One region of the Actinomadura rugatobispora genome, then DNA from elsewhere that is predicted to be linked to it. Evidence: riboswitches for the same ligand, from Rfam matches in the RefSeq annotation. Region 1 holds a riboswitch; each other region holds the start of a gene.
The links. A riboswitch is a leader RNA that binds a small molecule or an ion and turns the genes downstream of it on or off. The one in region 1 is predicted to bind cyclic di-AMP.
Positions count from the first base shown of each region.

Region 1 (5,739 bases):
GGCCCGGGCTCTCCCACAGTTCGCTCATGCGGGCGAAGTTCTGCGGGCTGAGCGACACCCAGGCGGCCCAGGAGAAGACGTCCCCGCCGATGATGGGGATCTCGATCAGGCCCTTCACGAACAGGTGCTCTCCATTGATCACGCACTGGTCGGAGGTGAGTTCGCTGTCGGGGTGCGCGGCGATTTCCTCGGACCAGTACGCCGGCGCCTCGGAGGAGTAGTGCTGGGGCAACTCGTCGTGCTTCTCGCCGCAGCAGGAACGCACGAATCCGACATGGCTGGACATGCAGGGGAGCCTATTCGGTCGGGCCGCCGCCGGCCCGCGCTCACGACCGACTGATCGCGGAACCTGGCATCATCGCCGGATGACGCCCTCATGGACGATCCGGCACTTCTCCCAGGCGAATCCGAAGGGGCGGGACCAGGGTGACGTGCCCGCGCTGCTGCGGAGGGTCGCCGACTCCATCGAGGAACTGGGCCCGGTCAAGGTGCAGGACCTCATCCTGCACGAGGAGATCACCGAGGACGGGCCGTGGGTGAGCGCGACCGTCTACTTCCACCCCGCCGACCCCGCCGGGGCCTCCTAGCCGCGCGGGGTGCGGTCCCAGAGCCGGAGGCCCGCCGGAGGCGCGGTACTCGCTATCTTGTTCGCGGCGGCGGGGTCGTCCGCACGGTAAAGGGTGGGACCCGGGGTGCGGACTGGGCCATCTGCCTCGTCGCTTCGAGCTCCGGCGGCGCGCACCACGTGACCGCCGTTCGCCGGAGGGCCGGCCGGCGGCCGCGCGATGGTTAGCGTCTACCTGATAGATAAGCGGCCATCCCGCAACGACCGTCACGGGCGCGGAATGGGCTTCCCAGAGTCAGAGGCCCCCGCCGGAGGCGAATGAACCTGGGCTATGTGCCGAAGTTCTAGACTTCCGCGTCTATCCGACAGCGTTTCCTGCACGGCAGCGGCCTTCCCAGGCCCAAGCCCGGCCTGTCGGCGATCCAACCCGGCTCCGGCGACAACCTGGGCTGGCATCTGGATCAGCTTTCACACTTTGAAGGCATCCACGACCCCATCGACCCTGAACAAGAGGCACCCGTGCGCCAAGTGGTCATCGACACATCCGACCCCAGCACCCTGACCGTCTACGTCATGGCTTTCAACACCTGACACCATCGACTCGCACTGCACCATGGGTGCCGGGTGATGGCACAGCCTCCTAGAAAGCGGCGCGAGCGCCCAAGCGAGACGGCGAAATGATGGCCGATTCCTTTGACCCTGCCTTGGCGGGTCCCGGACGATAAGCCCGTCACGGCGCGGCTGGTCTTCACGACTCGTCAGCGCACGCCGATCAGCCGTACTGAGGCCTGGAAACCGGTCCTTGAGCGGGCCGGTGTGCCGTCGATGCGCGAGAACGGGTACCACGCGCTTCGCCGGCGTCCTACTCGAACGCGGCGTCGACATCCGGACGTACACGCACCTGATGCGCAAGGCGAGCGCATGACCTGCGCCCCCGGTCTAGAAGACCGAGATGTGGACGTGGTCGAAGTGGTTGGCGGTGGTGCCGCCGCGGTTCTCCATGCTGCGCCAGCCGGGGCTGCGCATGTCGTAGATGCGCTGGCGCCAGATCACGTACTTGATGCCGAGCCTGCTGGCGTTGGCGATGGCGTACGCGGCGGTCTGGTCGCCCTGGGCGCGGCCGTTGGCCGAGGGCATCGAGCCGCCCGTGCTGACCATGAAGTCGCAGGCCTGGCCGGTGGCGTGGTCCTGGGCGTCGACGCCGCCGCGGAAGCAGCCGATGGTGGGGAACGGTCCGAACTCGATGTCGATGCTGTTCTTGGCCTTGAGCATGCGGGGGGTGACCCCGCCCATGCCGACGCTGGGCGACTCCGGCTTGTACTTCTTGACCAGCGCCTTGATCCTGGCCTTCTCCTTGACCAGGTCGCGGATCTCCTTCTCGAGCTCCTTGATCTTCTGCTCGGCCTCGCGCTTGGACTTCTCCTGCTCGTTCACCAGCTTCTGGATCTGCTGCACCTGGGCGGACTGGTTCTGCGCCACGTGGCTGACCAGGCTGAGGTTGCTGAGCGCGTTGGAGGGGTCGTCGCTGGAGAGGACGTTGACCGAGGGATCGGCGCCGCCCGTCATGTACTGGTTGGCGGCGAGCTGGGCGACCAGGCCGCGGGCGGTCTGGAGGTCCTTGCTGAGCACCTTGGTCTTGTCCAGGGCCACCTTGACGCTGTACCGGGTGTCCTTCAGCTTCGCCAGGTCGCCGCCGTACGCCTTGTCGAGCTTCTCGATCTGGGCGTTCAGCTTGCGGATGCGGCCCGCGTCGCCGGGCTCGGCCTGAGCGGGGGGCGCGGTGCCCGCGGCGAGCGGCAGGGCACCGGCGAGCGCCGCGAGTGCCAAGGCGGGACGCCGTAGCCGGGCGGGCCAGCGGCGGGTGGAGTTGGGGGTCTCCTCCACGTCCTCTCCTCTCCTCGATCGCCTACCGGGTTAGCTGACGGATTCGGGCCGGGAGTCAGCCCTATCACCGCCCGCGGTCACGGGTGGTGAATTCACCCCGGCCGGTCTGGTCCGGGGGCGCGCCCCCGGACCTGATGGCTGTGGGTCCCCGGCTCCCGGGCGGGGTAGCGCCGCGGGACTCGGCGTGGCCGGCCGCCGCCCCGCCCGAAACGGGCGGCTCGGCGGCCGGATGCCAACGAACTGTAAGATCCTCGCCAAGATTAAACCCCAGCGGCACCTGGGATGGCTCGATGGCCGGGCCATCCTACGTGACCGGGCTCACAGACCCGCTTTGTAGAGGAGCCGGTTGGCGGTCCCGGACGGCAGCCGTCCGATCTTTCCCTTTGTTGAGTTGTCGTTCAGCCATTTCTGCACCTGCGGGAACGTGGCCCCGCGGTTGCCGGCCAGGTAGAGCGCCGCGACCCCGCTCACGTGCGGTGCAGCCATCGACGTGCCGGAGATCGTCGACTTGCCGCCGCCGGGCCAGGCCGAGGTGATCCCGTAGCCGGGCGCGAAGATGTCGACGCACGAGCCGTGGTTCGACCAGGTGGCCCGGTTGTCGTAGATCGTGGTCGCGCCGACCGACATCACCCAGCCCGCGCTGGACGGCGAGGTGTTGCAGGCGTTCTGGTTCTCGTTGCCCGCCGCCACCGAGACGAAGACGCCCGACTGCGACAGCTGCTGCACGGCCGTGTTGAGCGCCGCCGACTTGGGGCCGCCGATCGACAGGTTGGCCACGGCGGGCTTGGCGGCGTTCTGCTGCACCCACTGGACGGCCTGGACGATGGTCGACACCGAGCCGAAGCCGTCGGCGTCCAGCACCCGCAGGCCGCGCACGTTGACGTTCTTGGCCACGCCCCAGGTCTTGGCGCCGATGGTGCCGGCCACGTGCGTCCCGTGCCCGTTGTGGTCCCAGCCGTCGCCGTTGAACTCCGGCGCGACCCAGACCGTCTTGGCCCGGCCGCCGAACTCGGGGTGGCTGTGCGCCAGCCCGGTGTCGATCACGTAGGCGTTCACGCCGGTGCCGGTCGAGGTGTAGGTGTAGGACTTCGACAGCGGCAGGGGGCGCTCGTCGATGCGGTCCAGGCCCCAGGTGGGGTTGCTCTGCGTGGCGACGAGCTTGACGACCTGGTCGTGCTCGATCGCGGCCACCGCCGGGTCGCGGCGCAGCTTGTCCAGCTGCGCGGTGCTCAGCTTGGCGGCGAAGCCGTTCAGCACCCCGTCGAAGCGCTTGACGGAGGTGGCGCGGACCCGCTGGGCCGCCGAGGCGGTGGACGCCCCGGACTTCAGCGTGACGATGTACCGGCCCGGCAGCGGGGTGCCCCGCGCCGCGGTGACGGTGACCGGCTCACCCGCCCCGGGGGCTGCGGAGGCGGGCAGGACGCCGGCGGCGGTGACGCACGAGGCGGCCGCGCCGACGACGAGGACCCTTCGGTGGACAGTCCGCAAGAGTTCTCCTTCTCTCCGGCGGGACCGTACGCGGTGCCCGCGGGTGGCCGAGATGATCGATCGGCCCGGAGGTACCTTAATGGATCTCCTGCGAAAAGAGCCCTTAAATCACGCTTAAATCGGCATTCCGGCCGGAGGTGGCACGGGTCAGCCGCGGGTGAGCTTTCCCTGGTATCCGAGCTGCGGCTGGCCGGGCGTGCTCCAGGCGTACTGGAGGGTGCCGTCCGGCTGCCGGCTGACCTGCACGGTGCCGTTCGTGCACGGCTTCGGAATGGCCAGCGCCATGGTGAGCTGCCGGTTCGTCCCCTCGGTGAGGGTGAGCGTCCCGGTGCAGTGGCTCCGCGGGTACACGGCCTTGGCGGTCTTCTCGCCCGCCGTGAACGTCACCTCGATCGGGAACGAGGCGCCCCGGGAGGGATTGACCGCTGTGCCCTTCCACGTTCCGGAGAACCCGTCGGGGACGGCGCTCACCGGACGGTCGTCGGGCGGCGCGGCCCCGGGTCCGGGCGAGCCGCCGGCGTCGTCCCGCCACTGCGGCAGCAGCACCAGCGCGATGATCGCGACGCCGACCAGCACCCCGATCGTCAGCGAGAGCGCCACGCCGAGCAGGTGGTTGCCGGGGCGCAGCCGGGTCAGCCGGTCCAGGGCGCCGGGGACGCCGCGGCGCGGCTCCTCGGGCGGCAGCGACAGGACCGCCGTGGAGTTCCGCTCGTCCTCGTCGCGGGAGGCGCCCATGCCGGGGATGAGGTGCGGCGTCGGCTCGGTCCGGTCGGCCGGATCCGCCTGGGCGGGCGGCTGCGGCCGCGGGTGGACGGACGGGATGGCCTGCGTGGCGGCGTCCTCGTGCACCGGCGCGTTCGCGGGCGGGACGGCGGCGCTCTGCAACGGCAGCGGGAAGTCCACGCGGGTGAGTTCGGCGGGCTCCTCCGGCGGCCACGGGTCCCCGCTGGACGACCCGTCCCCGCCCGTTTGCGCTCCCTGCCCGAACGACGCCGGCGCGGTGCTCGACGGCCGCTCCGGCGGCTGAGGCGGGGGCGGCGCGGCCGGTGGGGCGGCGGGGGCGGCGGGGGCGGTCTGCGGTTGCGGTTGCGGGGGTGTGGTGCCGCGTGCCAGCGCCCGTCCCTCGGCGACCAGGCCCTCCGGCATCCGCTCGGCCAGCGGGCCGGACTCGTCCAGCAGCCGTTCGAGGAGCCCGGCCGGGGTCGGGCGCCCGGCGGGGTCCTTGGCCAGGGCTTCGGCGACGATGCCCCGCAGGTATTCCGGGAACGCGCTCAGGTCCGGGTCGTCGTACATGATCCGCTGCATGACCTCGGTGGGCGCGTCGTCCCCGAACGGCGGGCGCGCGGTCACCGCGTACAGCAGCGTGGCGCCCCAGGCGAACACGTCGGCGGCCGGGCCGATGTCGATGCCGCTGAGCTGTTCGGGCGCCTTGTAGGACGGGTCGTCGGAGACCCGGCCGTTGGGGGCGGCGTCCACCGCGTCCAGCGCGGGCGTGACGGCCACGTCGCTCACGCGGGGTCCGTCCCGGCCGAGCAGGACGTTGGCGGGCTTGAAGTCGTGGTGCACCGCGCCGGCGCGGTGGATGGCGGCCAGCGCGACCGCGGTGCCGACCGCGAGCCGCTCGGCCACGGCGTCGCCGCGCGGGCCCTCCTCGGCCACCAGCTGGAGCAGGGAGGGGCCGTCGACCCACTCGCTCACCACGTACGGCCGGCCGCCCTCGACGTCGGCGTCCAGGATCCCGGCCACGCAGAAGCCGGAGACCTTGCGGGCGGCGGCGAACGACCCGGCGAACCGGTCGCGGG
Region 1 is NZ_AP029191.1:5,302,213-5,307,951, forward strand. It holds gene ACZ466_RS23505 (DUF2199 domain-containing protein) at 1-286, opposite strand, end outside; gene ACZ466_RS23510 (hypothetical protein) at 366-587, shown strand; gene ACZ466_RS23515 (coiled-coil domain-containing protein) at 1,505-2,449, opposite strand; cyclic di-AMP (ydaO/yuaA leader) riboswitch at 2,453-2,629, opposite strand; gene ACZ466_RS23520 (S8 family peptidase) at 2,768-3,937, opposite strand; gene ACZ466_RS23525 (serine/threonine protein kinase) at 4,085-5,739, opposite strand, start outside.

Region 2 (5,739 bases), 2.7 Mb from region 1:
GTCCGGAAGATGCCCATCAGCATGGGGCGGGGCGGCGTCCGCAAGTACACCACCACCAACGGCATGCACCTGACGATGGACAAGGGCAACCCGGTCACCATGACCTCGTCCTGGGAGGGCATCGGGCCCGGCTCGGCCGGCTACTACAGCCTGACCGTCGACAACGCGGTCCGGATCTCCGACAGCGGCGAGTACGTGCACAGCGCGCCGTGGTCGGTGGGGTCGCAGGGCAGCTCCAACGTCAGCCACGGCTGCATCAACACCAGCCCGTCGCACGCGCGCTGGTTCTACGAGTTCTCCCAGCGCGGCGACCCGTTCGAGGTGACGGGCAGCAGCCGCGAGCTGGAGCCGGACAACGGCTGGGGCTACTGGCAGATGAACTGGAAGAACTGGGTGCAGGGCAGCGCGCTCAAGCAGTCGATGCGGATCGGCCCGCAGGGCGGCGTCGGCCTTCCCGCCCAGCACGCCTCGCCGGGGGCCGTGGCCGAGGAGCAGCGCCCCTAGCGCCGCTGCGGGGGAGGTTCCGGGACGCCGTGCAGGCGGGCCCAGTCGCGGGCCAGGGCGATGCGTTCGGGCGCCGACGGGTGCGTCATGTAGAGGACGCGTTCGAGCATGTCGGGCCGCAGGTCGGAGATGTTGCGGACGGACAGCTCGTGCTGCATCGACGCGAACGTGGCGGGATCGCGCGTGAGGTCGAGGGAGTGCGCGTCGGCGCGCGCCTCGATCTGTCGGCTGATGAGGTTCTGGACGGGCCCGCCGAGCTGCATCCCCACCGTCACCAGCGCGATCAGCAGGGCCACCGACCGGGGGTCGCCGGTCGCGCCCCCCGGCGGGCCGGCGCCGCCGCCGGGCCCCGGGACGACGCCCGCGCGGCGCAGCAGGCGCGGTGAGCCGAGCAGCAGGTGGAGCAGGCAGACGGCCGCGGAGACGCCCAGCGCGCCGATCAGCGTCCCGTAGAGCACGTCGGCGTGCTTGGCGTGACCGAGCTCGTGCGCCACGATCGCCTCGACGCGCGGGGCCGGGGTGGACTTCAGCAGCGTGTCGTACACGACGATGCGGCGGGTCGAGCCGAAGCCGGACACGTAGGCGTTCAGCGCGGTCGTGCGGCGGGACGCGTCGGCGACCAGGACGTCCTTGACCGGGACGCCGTCGCGTTCGGCCATCGCGAGCAGGTCGGTGCGCAGCCGGCTCTGCGGCAGCGAGTGGAACTTGTTGAAGACCGGCTCGAACACGACCGGGTAGAGGAACGACAGCGCCACCACCAGGACGAAGCCCCCGGCCGCCGCGCCCGTCCACCAGTAGCGCGGGAACCGGCGCAGCGCCCAGTAGAGCAGGACCAGCGCGAGCGTCCACACGACCCAGGTGACGCCGAGCGACTTGGCCTGGTCGACGAGCCAGGACGGCCAGGACTGCGTGGACAGTCCGTACCGGCGCAGGATGGCCTCGCCCCAGACGGAGAACGGCAGCGCGGCCAGGCGCAGCAGCGTGGTGAGCACCACGGCCGCCACCGCCACCCGCAGCGGCCAGCGGCGCACCCGCGCGGTCGTCCACGCGATGAACCGGGAGCCGAGCGGGGTCAGGCCCAGCACGAGCACCAGGGCCAGTCCCGTGACCAGGCTGGTGTAGGCGCGCGGCGCGAGCGCGGCGTCGAACGCGCGCGACCGGGCGATCTCGGCGGCGCTGAAGTCGCGGGCCGGGTCCACCGGCGCGGCGCCGCCCGGCACGTGGCCGGGCATCGGGTTCCACGGCGTGGTGAACGCCAGGACCGCGCCGACGGCGGCGAACAGCACCACCGCCGCGACCGCGGCCGCCCGCCGCGAACGCCGGTCGGCCGCCTGCCCGGGCTCGGCGCTCATCGCAGTTCCCTCCGCAGGTAGTCACGCCAGCCGGCGGTGAAACGGGCCGGGCTGACGCCCAGCACCTCGCGCAGCGCCGCGGTCTCGGAACGCCGTCCCGCCGTCCGGTAGAGCCGGACCAGTCTCGCCTCACCGTACCGCTCGGCGATCATCCGGCAGGCCAGCCAGGCCTCCTGGTAGGACTGCGAGAGCCGGCCCGAGGCGCCGTCGAAGGCGGCCCGGCCCGGAAGGGCGGCGGGCAGCCGCCCGGCGGCGACCTCGCGCGCCAGCTCGCGCGCGGCCGACCGCACGGCGACGTCCCGGCCGTGGTAGCCGACGTGGTCGGCGAAGCCCTCGATGAGCCAGAGCGGGGTGCGGCCGTCGCGGGCGCCGCCGGTGGCGACATGCGTCAGCTCGTGCGTCAGGACGACGTCGCGCCCCAGGTCGTTGAGGCGGCCGAAGACGCCGGGGGCGATGACGATCCGGTCCGCCCCCGGTCCGCCGGACGTGGGCGCGACGGTGGCAAGCGCGGCGATCTCCGCCAGGTCGCGGTCGCCTCCCGCCAGCGCCCCGGCGCGCCGGTCGTCGCCCGGCACCAGCGCGACCACCCGGTCCCGCCAGCCGCGGACGGCCGCCGCGCCGGTCAGCCGCGCGACGGTGGGCACGGCGGCGTCCAGGCGGCGGGCGATCCCGGCCAGGCCGGGCGCGTCGCCGGCCACCAGCGCGGTGCGGCCGCGCACCACGGTGAGCGGCCCGCCGTCCCAGATCTCGGGGTCGTCGGTGCGGCCGCGGGACGTGCCGTCGCCGGTGATCGTCCAGGTGCCGGAGCGGGGCGCGAACGCCAGGTGCCGGGTGCGCCGCAGCGGGTCGTCGTCGTGGCCGCGCAGCCGGTAGCCCACCGTGGTCTGGACGAGCGCGGCGCCCCCGGTGGTGGAGACCACCCGCTCGAACCGCTCCCGCCACCCTTCCAGAGGCAGCTTGAGCAGGTTGTCGAACATCGCGGCCTGGGCCTGCCGGTACGGCGCGGGCGCGGCCGCGACCGTGGCCATGAACGCGGTGCGGTCGCGGTCGCGTACGGCGCGGGCACGGTTGGCCAGGACGGCGGCGACCGCGTTCGGGTCGGGCTGCCCGACATCGGGGCCGTCCGTACCGGCCGGGCGCCCGCCGGTCTCTTCGGAGGTGGCGGCGGTGAGGGCCGCGCCGCCGCCCAGGGCGCAGACGGCGGAGCCCGCGGCGATGGCCACCAGGGCCTTCCGCCGCGGGACTCCGCGTGCGCGCTGGGCTTCCATGCGCGAGATCCTATGTGCGCGGGCGCGCGGGCCTATCCCTAGGACTTGGCGTACTCGGGGTAGCCGTAGCCGACGATGGAGCCGGTGGACCGCTCGCGGACCATGACCGCGTTGCTGGTGTTGCCCTCCACGGTCTTCACCGTGCCGTCGCCGTTGTCCTTGATGACCATCCCGACGTGCACGATGTCGTTGACGTCCTTGCTGCCGCCCCAGTTGAAGAAGACGATGGCGCCCGGCCGGGGCTCGGTGCCCCAGCGGTCGTGGTCCTTGAACCACTCGGCGTGCGCGACCGTCCAGGCGTCCATGCCGAGCTGGTCGCTGAGGCCGATCCGGTCGCCGATCCAGGAGATGAACATGCTGCACCACGCGGCGTCGCTGTAGCCCTCGAGGGAGCCTCCGTCGCGCGCCACGGTCTCCTTGGCGCGGTCGGTCGACTTGTACCAGTCCTGGAACTTGGTCTCGCCGCCGCCGTCCTCGGAGATGCCGACCTGCTCGCGGGCCAGCCTGATGGCGTCCTGCGCCGTGGGCCTCTCGCGCTTGGCGGCCTTGGCCTTGGCGGAGCTGGAGGACGACGACGAGGACGACGACTCGGACGCCTTCTCGGCGCCCTTCCGGGTCTCGGGCTCGGTCCTGCTCTCCGCGCCCGCGGCCATCATGGCGGCGGACCGCTGGGGGGACGGGCCGCCCGTGTCGTTGAGCGACGCCTGGGCGGTGGCGGCGGCGAGGCCGACCACGACGGCTCCGGCGACGAGACGACCGGTGATACGGAGGGTGATGCTCGGGGGTTGGGGCGTGCGATGCTTTCCTGCCACTGCGGGAACTCCTCAGCTTCCATGCCGCCTGCCGGGTTAGCTGACGGGTTCGGGCGTGGAAGCTGCCCTACGGCCTGGTGAGAGGCCGATTCACCCCGGATGGGACGTGGGTCCCCGGCTCCGCTTCTCGCGGACTCGGCGGTGGGCGCCCGTCGTACGGGCACCCTGTTTTCGGGATCGGTCAGGTCACCCGGTGCGCACGCGCACCCGGGCGGGTCGAAGGGTTGGGAGGGCGTGGCCGCCCAGAGCTCCTCGTGAACAAGGGGGTCGGGCGTCACGAGGGCAGGGGTCGGGCGGCCACGCCGTGCTTATGGGGGGCGACCCGTGATCGGGTCTCGCCCGCGGCCAGGGCCCGATGGGGGGACCGCCGTGACGCGCTCTCAGCGCCCATGCGCGCCGAACATGCGCTCACGGTGCGGCCGGGCCGGCCGTTGGGAAAGGACGCGGCACCTGGACGGGGCCGAGTCGGGGGTCGGCACCTGGAGGGCGCCGGAGCGGGGACGACACCTGGGGGGTGCCGCAGGGCCCGGGGCGGACATGCCGCGCGGGGCCGGGCGACGCCTGGGGGGCGCCGGAATGGGACACAACATAGCAAAGGTCGACGAGAAGGCAAATAGGGGACAAAAAGCCGCCGGACCAGGAATAACCCGGTCCGGCGGCGAAGCCCTGCTATGGATCTTGTGACGGCGCGTGCGCCGACCGCTACGGAGGCCCTGCCGCACCGGGGGTGCGGCGGGCCGGCGCGTCAGGGACGCCCGGCCCCGAAGTAGTTCGACAGGTAGTAGCCCGAGGTGATGCTCACGACCTCGACGTTCTTGCCGGTCCGCGGGGCGTGGATCATCTTGCCGCCGCCCACGAACAGGCCGACGTGGCCGAGGTTGTTGAAGAACACCAGGTCGCCCGGCTGCAGCGCGCTCTTGGCGACCCGCTTGGTGGCCGCGTACTGCGAGTTGGTCGTCCGGGTGATGCCGACGCCCGCCGCGCCCCACGACTTCATCGTGAGCCCGGAGCAGTCGTAGGAGCTCGGGCCCGCCGCGCCGTAGGAGTACGGCTTGCCGAGCTGGGCGTAGGCGAAGTTGAGCGCGACCCGCGCCGAGCCGCTGGCCGGGCCGGTGTAGCTGCCGCCCGTCCCCCCGCCCGAGGAGGTCGTCTCGCCGAGCTGGGCCAGCAGCTTCTTCTGCTTCTGGACGCCCTTCTCGACCTCGGCCTTCTGCGCCTTCAGGTCCTTGGCCTGCTTGGCCACCTCGTCGTAGGCGGCCTTGGCCTGCGCCTGCTCGCGCCGCAGCCGCTGCGCCGACCCCAGGAACTGGGCCAGCTCGGAGCTGCGGTTGCGGGACAGGTGCTCGAAGACCGCGGCCTGGTCGAGCACGGCCTGCGGGTTGTCGGCGCCGACGAAGCCGGCCACGTCACCGGTGTTGCCCGCCTTGTACGCGGCGGCCGCCATCTGGGCGATCTTTCCCTGGAGCTCGTTGAAGGTGGTCAGCTCCTCCTTGCCCGCCTTCTGCGTCGCCTGCCACTTCTTCTTGGCGACCTTGAGCTTCTCCTGCACCTGGTTGTACTTCTCGACCAGCTGCTCCACCTGCTCGTTGAGCTTGGTGAGCTTCTTGCGGGCCTCCGCCGCGCTGGGGCGCGGGTCGGCGTGCGCCGCGGTCGCGGGAAGCACGGTGACGGGAACGGTGAGCGAGGCCGTCACGGCGAGACAGACGGTCGCCGTGAGCCTGCGGGAGCCGCCGCGTCCTGTGTGTGCGCCCGGGCGGCCGCGCTGCGGCAGGGGGCCCGCCCCGGTGAGATCACTGGCCACGA
Region 2 is NZ_AP029191.1:8,030,596-8,036,334, forward strand. It holds gene ACZ466_RS36045 (L,D-transpeptidase) at 1-504, shown strand, start outside; gene ACZ466_RS36050 (M48 family metallopeptidase) at 501-1,856, opposite strand; gene ACZ466_RS36055 (MDR/zinc-dependent alcohol dehydrogenase-like family protein) at 1,853-3,124, opposite strand; gene ACZ466_RS36060 (CHAP domain-containing protein) at 3,163-3,936, opposite strand; cyclic di-AMP (ydaO/yuaA leader) riboswitch at 3,946-4,087, opposite strand; gene ACZ466_RS36065 (C40 family peptidase) at 4,682-5,737, opposite strand.
Region 2: linked by a shared signal. The riboswitch ahead of ACZ466_RS36060 (CHAP domain-containing protein) and the one ahead of ACZ466_RS23515 (coiled-coil domain-containing protein) in region 1 are both predicted to bind cyclic di-AMP.

Region 3 (5,739 bases), 1.2 Mb from region 1:
AGCCGCTCCCGCAGTTCCGGGTCCATGATCAGCCGGTCCAGCGCGGCGGCGAACCCGGCGGTGTCGCCGGGACGGGCCAGCAGCCCGTCCGCCCCGTCGGTGACCAGGTCGCGGACGCCGGGAGCGCCGTCGAACGCGACCGCCGGCAGCCCGGCCGCCATCGCCTCCAGCAGCGCCGTCGGGAAGCCCTCCCGGCGGGACGGCAGCGCGAAGATCGACGCCCGGGCCAGCGCGTCCGGCACGTCCCGCGCCACCCCGGCGAACTCCACCGCGCCCGCCGCGCCGAGCCGCTCCGCCTGCTCCCGCAGCGCGCCCTCGCGCGGGCCCGCCCCGTACAGCCGCAGCCGCCAGCGCGGATGCCGGGCCGCCATGGACGCCCAGGCCTCGATCGCCAGGTCCGCGCCCTTCTCGTGCGACAGCCGGCCCAGGCAGGCGATCACCGGCTCGCGCGGCACGGCCGCGCGGCCGGGCACGGCGAGCAGCGTGTGGGGCGTGTGGCCGGCGTTCTCGGCGGGCAGCGCCAGCACCCGCAGCCCGGCGCGGCCGCCCAGCCCGGCCAGGCGCACCCATTCCATCGCCCACACCTGCGCCACGATCACCACGGCGCCGGGGCGGGCGCCATCCAGCAGAGCCGCCAGCCGGACGGCCCCGTCCCTCCTGGTCGCGGCGCGCCTGCGGTCGAGCAGCCGCGCCCGCAGGTCGAGACGGTTGCGCAGCGTGCGTGGACGCCGTTCCAGGGCGGGCAGCGGCCAGGACTCGTGCAAAGTTTCGACGGCGTACGGCCGCGCCCGAGCCGCCTCGCGCGCTTCGTGCGGGGCGGCCTCCGCCGATCGGGTGACGCCGACCAGGGTGACGCGGTGGCCGCGTCCGGACAGCAGCCCGGCCAGGCCGTGCGCCCAGCGCTGGACGCCGCCCGGCCCGTCGACGTCGTCGCAGACGATGACGATGTCGCGGCGGGCACCGCGCCCGCCGTCCCGCGCCCATTCCGGTGCTCGCATGTCAGCCACGCCGCGCTCCCTCCCCGTCCCCCCGCATCGCGGTGCGCGCGCCGCCGGACGGCGTCGAGCCCGGTCTGGTCCAGGTTCTCCTCCTTCGTGCACGGGGCGTGGAAGACCATCGGTCGGTCGGGGGGCGCGCAGTCGAACATCACCTGTGCCCCGTCCGGAAACGCCGGAGGGCGCCCCGCCACGGATGGCGGGGCGCCCTGGGCGCACGAGCGGGTCGGGGTCAGCCCCGGTACTGGGGGTAGCCGTACCCGGCGACCTGCGCCTCGTCGCGGGTCTTCTTCATGACCTTGTTGCTGGTGTTGCCCTCGATGGTGTCGATCGTGCCGTCGCCGTTGTCCTTGACGACCATGCCGACGTGCTGGATGCCCTCGACGCCGCCGCCGTTCCAGTTGAAGAACACCACGGCGCCGGGCTTGGCCTTGTGGCCCCAGTGGCCGGTCTTCTCGAACCACTTGGCGTGCGCGACGGTGTAGGCGTCGGCGCCCATGCCCTTCGTGCCGGTCTGCGCACCCAGCCAGGACACGAACATGTTGCACCACTGGGCGCCGTTGTAGCTGGACACCGAGCCGCCGTCGCGCGCGGCGGTCGCCTTGGCCGCGTTGCTCCTGACGTACCAGTCGTGGAACTTGGTCTGGCCGCCCCTGCCCTCGGAGATGCCGACCTGCTTCTCGGCCAGCTTCAGGACCTGCTGGGCGGAGGCGGACTGGGTGGTCTTGGCCGCCCTGGCGGACTGGGCCTTCTCGCCCGAGCCGGGCTCGTTCCGGGCGGCCTCGGCGTTCTGGGCGGTGGAGCCGGTCTTCTCGGCCAGCCCCTCCGCGCGGACGGTGCCGTGGCCGTTCTTGCCGGCCGCGGCGGCGCCCGCGACGGCGCCGGTGCTGCCGGTGGACGAGTCGGAGGAGGCCACGGCGCCCACGGCCGAGCCGAGGGTCAGCGCGCCGAGGGCGACGCCGCCGACGACGCCGGCGGCCGCACGGCCGCGCAGCGCGATGGTCTGGGAGGTCAGCTCGCTCGCACGGTCACGGAGAGTGGCGAGCAGGGCCGTATAAGCGGGGTTCGTACGGAACGACAAAGCAGGGGTCTCCTGATTCCTTCCAAGGCCGCCTACCGGGTTAGCTGTCGGATTCGGGCGTGGAAGTCGCCCTACGGCGCACAGACGTGCGCCGATTCACCCCAGAGAGTTGGGTCCCCGGCTCCGGACGCCGTCGTCGGCGTGGAATGGACTCGGCGGAGCGGCGGCCTTCAGGGCCGCCGGCACTGCGATCAGATGGACACGGGTTCGCGCGGGTTCGTTGGTCCGCACACGCGACCGTTGAGGCGGTTCCGACCCCTACGGGGCGGGTTCGCCGGCTCCGACGACGCATGGGTCGCATCACCAGAACTGGACAGAAGGTATCAAACTTCCAGCTCAGCGCAAATCTGGGGCAAAGCACTCAGGACCGGAACAAAGTCCGCCCCTGGGACGCATCAGGTCCCGACATCGGGGAAGGATCCGGACTTCAAAGTCGAGTCATGGGGCGGGAGGACGACGATGGGGCCGGATCTGGGCCTGCTGCTGATCACTCTGCTGGGCCTGGCGGGCGCGGGTCTGGTGGGCCTGGCGCTCGTGGCGGTGGGGGCTCTGATGCTGGCGCGGGCCCTGGCCGAACGGGTGCCCGTACGCGCCGAGGGGACGCCCTGGCCGGTCCGGCGGACGACGCCCGCGGCCACCAGGGACAGCGCACGGCGAACCCCGGGAGAGGCTCCGCGGAACGCCCCGCGAGAGGCCGCGCGGGCCGGACGGTGAGATACGTCACACCCTGTGCGGGACGGCCCAGGGCCGACTCAAGGTCGACTCACGGGCCGGCTCAGGGGCCGGCGGCGCCGCTGCCCGCCATGGCCCCGGCCAGCACCAGCCGGCCGGAGGTCCGCACCATCGCCGCGACCTCGTCCACCGGCCGCCGCAGCGAGGCCAGGCTGACCAGGCCGGCCAGCAGCACGTGGCCCAGCACGATCTCGACCTCCTCCCGCTCCGGGACCGGGCCGCCGATCGCCGCCGCCAGCCGGTCCCGGACGAACAGGAAGAGCACCGTGCGGGCGTCGTCCACGCTGGAGTCGTCCGCCGTCACCGCCTGGACGATCGCCGAGGTCAGGGTGAGCTCCTCGGCCGCCACCCGCACGATCCGCTCCAGCATCGCGGTGAGCCGCTCCACCGGGGTGCCCCCGACCGCCAGCGCGTCGATGTCGTCGGTGATCCGGTGCGCCCAGGTGGCGGCGACCTCGGTCAGCAGGTGGTCCTTGGTGGCGAAGTAGCGGTAGACCGTGGCCCGGGCCACACCGGCCCGGTCGGCCACGTCGTGCATGGTCACGGCGGCGTAGCCGCCCTCTAACGCCAGCAGGCGCGCGGCCTCGATCAGCCGCTCCCGCCGCGCCTGCTGCTCCTTGCTCAGGGTCCGCGTCACGGTGATCCGCACATCGCCGCTCAACGCGCCTCCTCGGGGGTACCGAACGTGTGACCGATCCCATACTCTCGCACGTCCGTTCCCACCGCGCGGGCGGCGGCCCCCGAAGATCAGGTCATGGCTCAGGCCACGTCCGTGCGGCTCCGGAGCGCGGCCCATTCCAGGGAATGGCGGATGGCGTCCTCGATGGAGTACTCGGGCTTCCAGCCGAGCAATTCCAGCGCCTTGGCGGGATTGACGAACGCGCCGACCACGTCGCCGGGGCGGGCGGGCGCCTCCTCCGCCTGGAAACCGTCCCCGACGACGCCGCGGAAGGCGTCCACGAGTTCCCGCACGGTGGTTCCGCCGCCGGTGCCGAGATTGATGACCTGGTAACCGGTTCTGCGGCCGCCACCGCCGCCCGCGCCGTTCTTTCCGTTCTTTCCGTCGGAACCGTTCTGGTCATGCGGGACGATGGCGTCGAACCGCGCCGCCGCCTCGCAGAAGGCGCGGGCGATGTCCCACACGTGGATGTAGTCGCGAACCGCCGTGCCGTCGCGGGTGTCCCAGTCCACCCCGGTGATCCGGAACGGCACGCCCAGCTCGTACGACTCGATCATCTTGCCCAGCGCGTGCGTGGGCTTGCTGCTCTGCAGGCCGGTGCGCATCCGCGGGTCGGCGCCGATCGGGTTGAGGTAGCGCAGCGACACCACCCGCAGCCCGTAGGCGGCGCACAGGTCCTCCAGCAGCAGCTCGGCCATCATCTTCGAGCGCGTGTAGGGGTTCTGCGGCTCCAGCGCGGAGTCCTCGGTCACCGACAGGTCCGGCCCGGGGCGGTACATCCCCGCCGTCGAGGCGAAGATCATCCGGTCGCATCCGTTGCGGATCAGATGGCCGGCGAGACTGAGCGTCCCGGTCAGGTTGACCTGGTAATAGCGATGCGGATCCGACATCGAGTCGGGCACCACGATGAGCGCCGCGCAATGGACCGCGACGGCGATGTCGGGATGGGCGGCGAAGATCTCGTCCACCACGGTCCCGTCGGCGATGTCGCCCTGATAGAAGATCTTTCCCTCGGTGAACTCGGACCGTCCGGTGACGAGGCTGTCGAGCACGACCGGAACGATTCCGCGCTCGGCGAACGCCGACGCGATCGTGCTTCCGATGAAGCCCGCGCCCCCGGTGATCAGGACCTTCATGAAACTCCCCCTGCCCGCATTCCGCGCCCCCTTTGATCGATGAGCACAGCTTCGGCAGGCGGTGGCGGCCGGTCAACGCCGCGCCCCGCGGCTGACCGGCTCCGGACGGCCGTGAACTCCGCGCCCGCCGCGGGCGTCCGCGCCCGGCTCTTCCCCCGTCCCACCGTGCCCCCGCCGCCCGCGGGATCCGACCGGCCGATTACGCGCGGTTCGCTCGGGCGGGCCGGCCTGTCCAGAACCGGAATCCATGCCGAAGTACAGCGTTTGCAGGATCCGCCCGGCCCGCCGAACGGCGATCGTTCGGGGATGCGACCGCCCATCCGCGTCCTCATCGTGGACGATCACACCCTGTTCGCCGAGGCGCTGGCCGCCCGGCTGGGCCGGGAGCCCGACCTGGTGATCCTGCCGATCGCCGCCGACGTGCGGCGCGCCCTGGCGCTGGCCGCGACCGAGCGCCCCCAGGTGGTGGTGCTGGACATGACCCTCGGCGCCGAGAGCGGCCTGGACGTCCTGGACCGCGTCCGGGAGCGGCATCCCGGCATGCGGGTGGTGATCCTGTCGGCCATGGCCGAGGTCGACGCGATGGTGCGGGCGGTGCGGCACGGCGCGATCGCCTGGCTGTCCAAGACCGAGAGCGCCGACCTGGTCGCCCGCGTCATCCGCGGGGCGGCGCACCGCGGCGGCTGGCTCCCGCCCGACGTGGCGGGCGAGGTGCTGCGCCGCCTCCTGGCGGACGGCGCCGAGCCCAACGGCGGCGCCCGGCTGCTGGCGGAGCTGACCCCGCGCGAACGCGAGGTCCTCCAGTGCATGGTGGACGGCCTCAACCGGGCGGAGATCGCCGAACGGCTGGGCCTGTCGGCCAACACGGTCCGCACCCACACCCAGAACCTGCTGGCCAAGCTGGACATGCACTCGGCGCTGGAGGCCATCACCCTGGCGATGCGCGCCGGCATGAAACCCCGCTGACCCCGCCCCCGCCGCCCCGCACGACGTGGCGGCCCCCACCAAATGACGTAGCGGACGCTCGTCTCGATGGGCGATTCGATCTCCTCGGGCGGTTCCTACGCTCGGCCTGACGAGGCCGGAGGGAAGATCGTGGAGATCGACGAAGTCGCG
Region 3 is NZ_AP029191.1:6,509,532-6,515,270, reverse strand. It holds gene ACZ466_RS29165 (glycosyltransferase) at 1-764, opposite strand, end outside; gene ACZ466_RS29160 (CHAP domain-containing protein) at 1,228-1,920, opposite strand; cyclic di-AMP (ydaO/yuaA leader) riboswitch at 2,091-2,228, opposite strand; gene ACZ466_RS29155 (hypothetical protein) at 2,536-2,790, shown strand; gene ACZ466_RS29150 (TetR/AcrR family transcriptional regulator) at 2,852-3,445, opposite strand; gene ACZ466_RS29145 (NAD-dependent epimerase/dehydratase family protein) at 3,568-4,623, opposite strand; gene ACZ466_RS29140 (response regulator transcription factor) at 4,930-5,589, shown strand; gene ACZ466_RS29135 (hypothetical protein) at 5,656-5,739, shown strand, end outside.
Region 3: linked by a shared signal. The riboswitch ahead of ACZ466_RS29160 (CHAP domain-containing protein) and the one ahead of ACZ466_RS23515 (coiled-coil domain-containing protein) in region 1 are both predicted to bind cyclic di-AMP.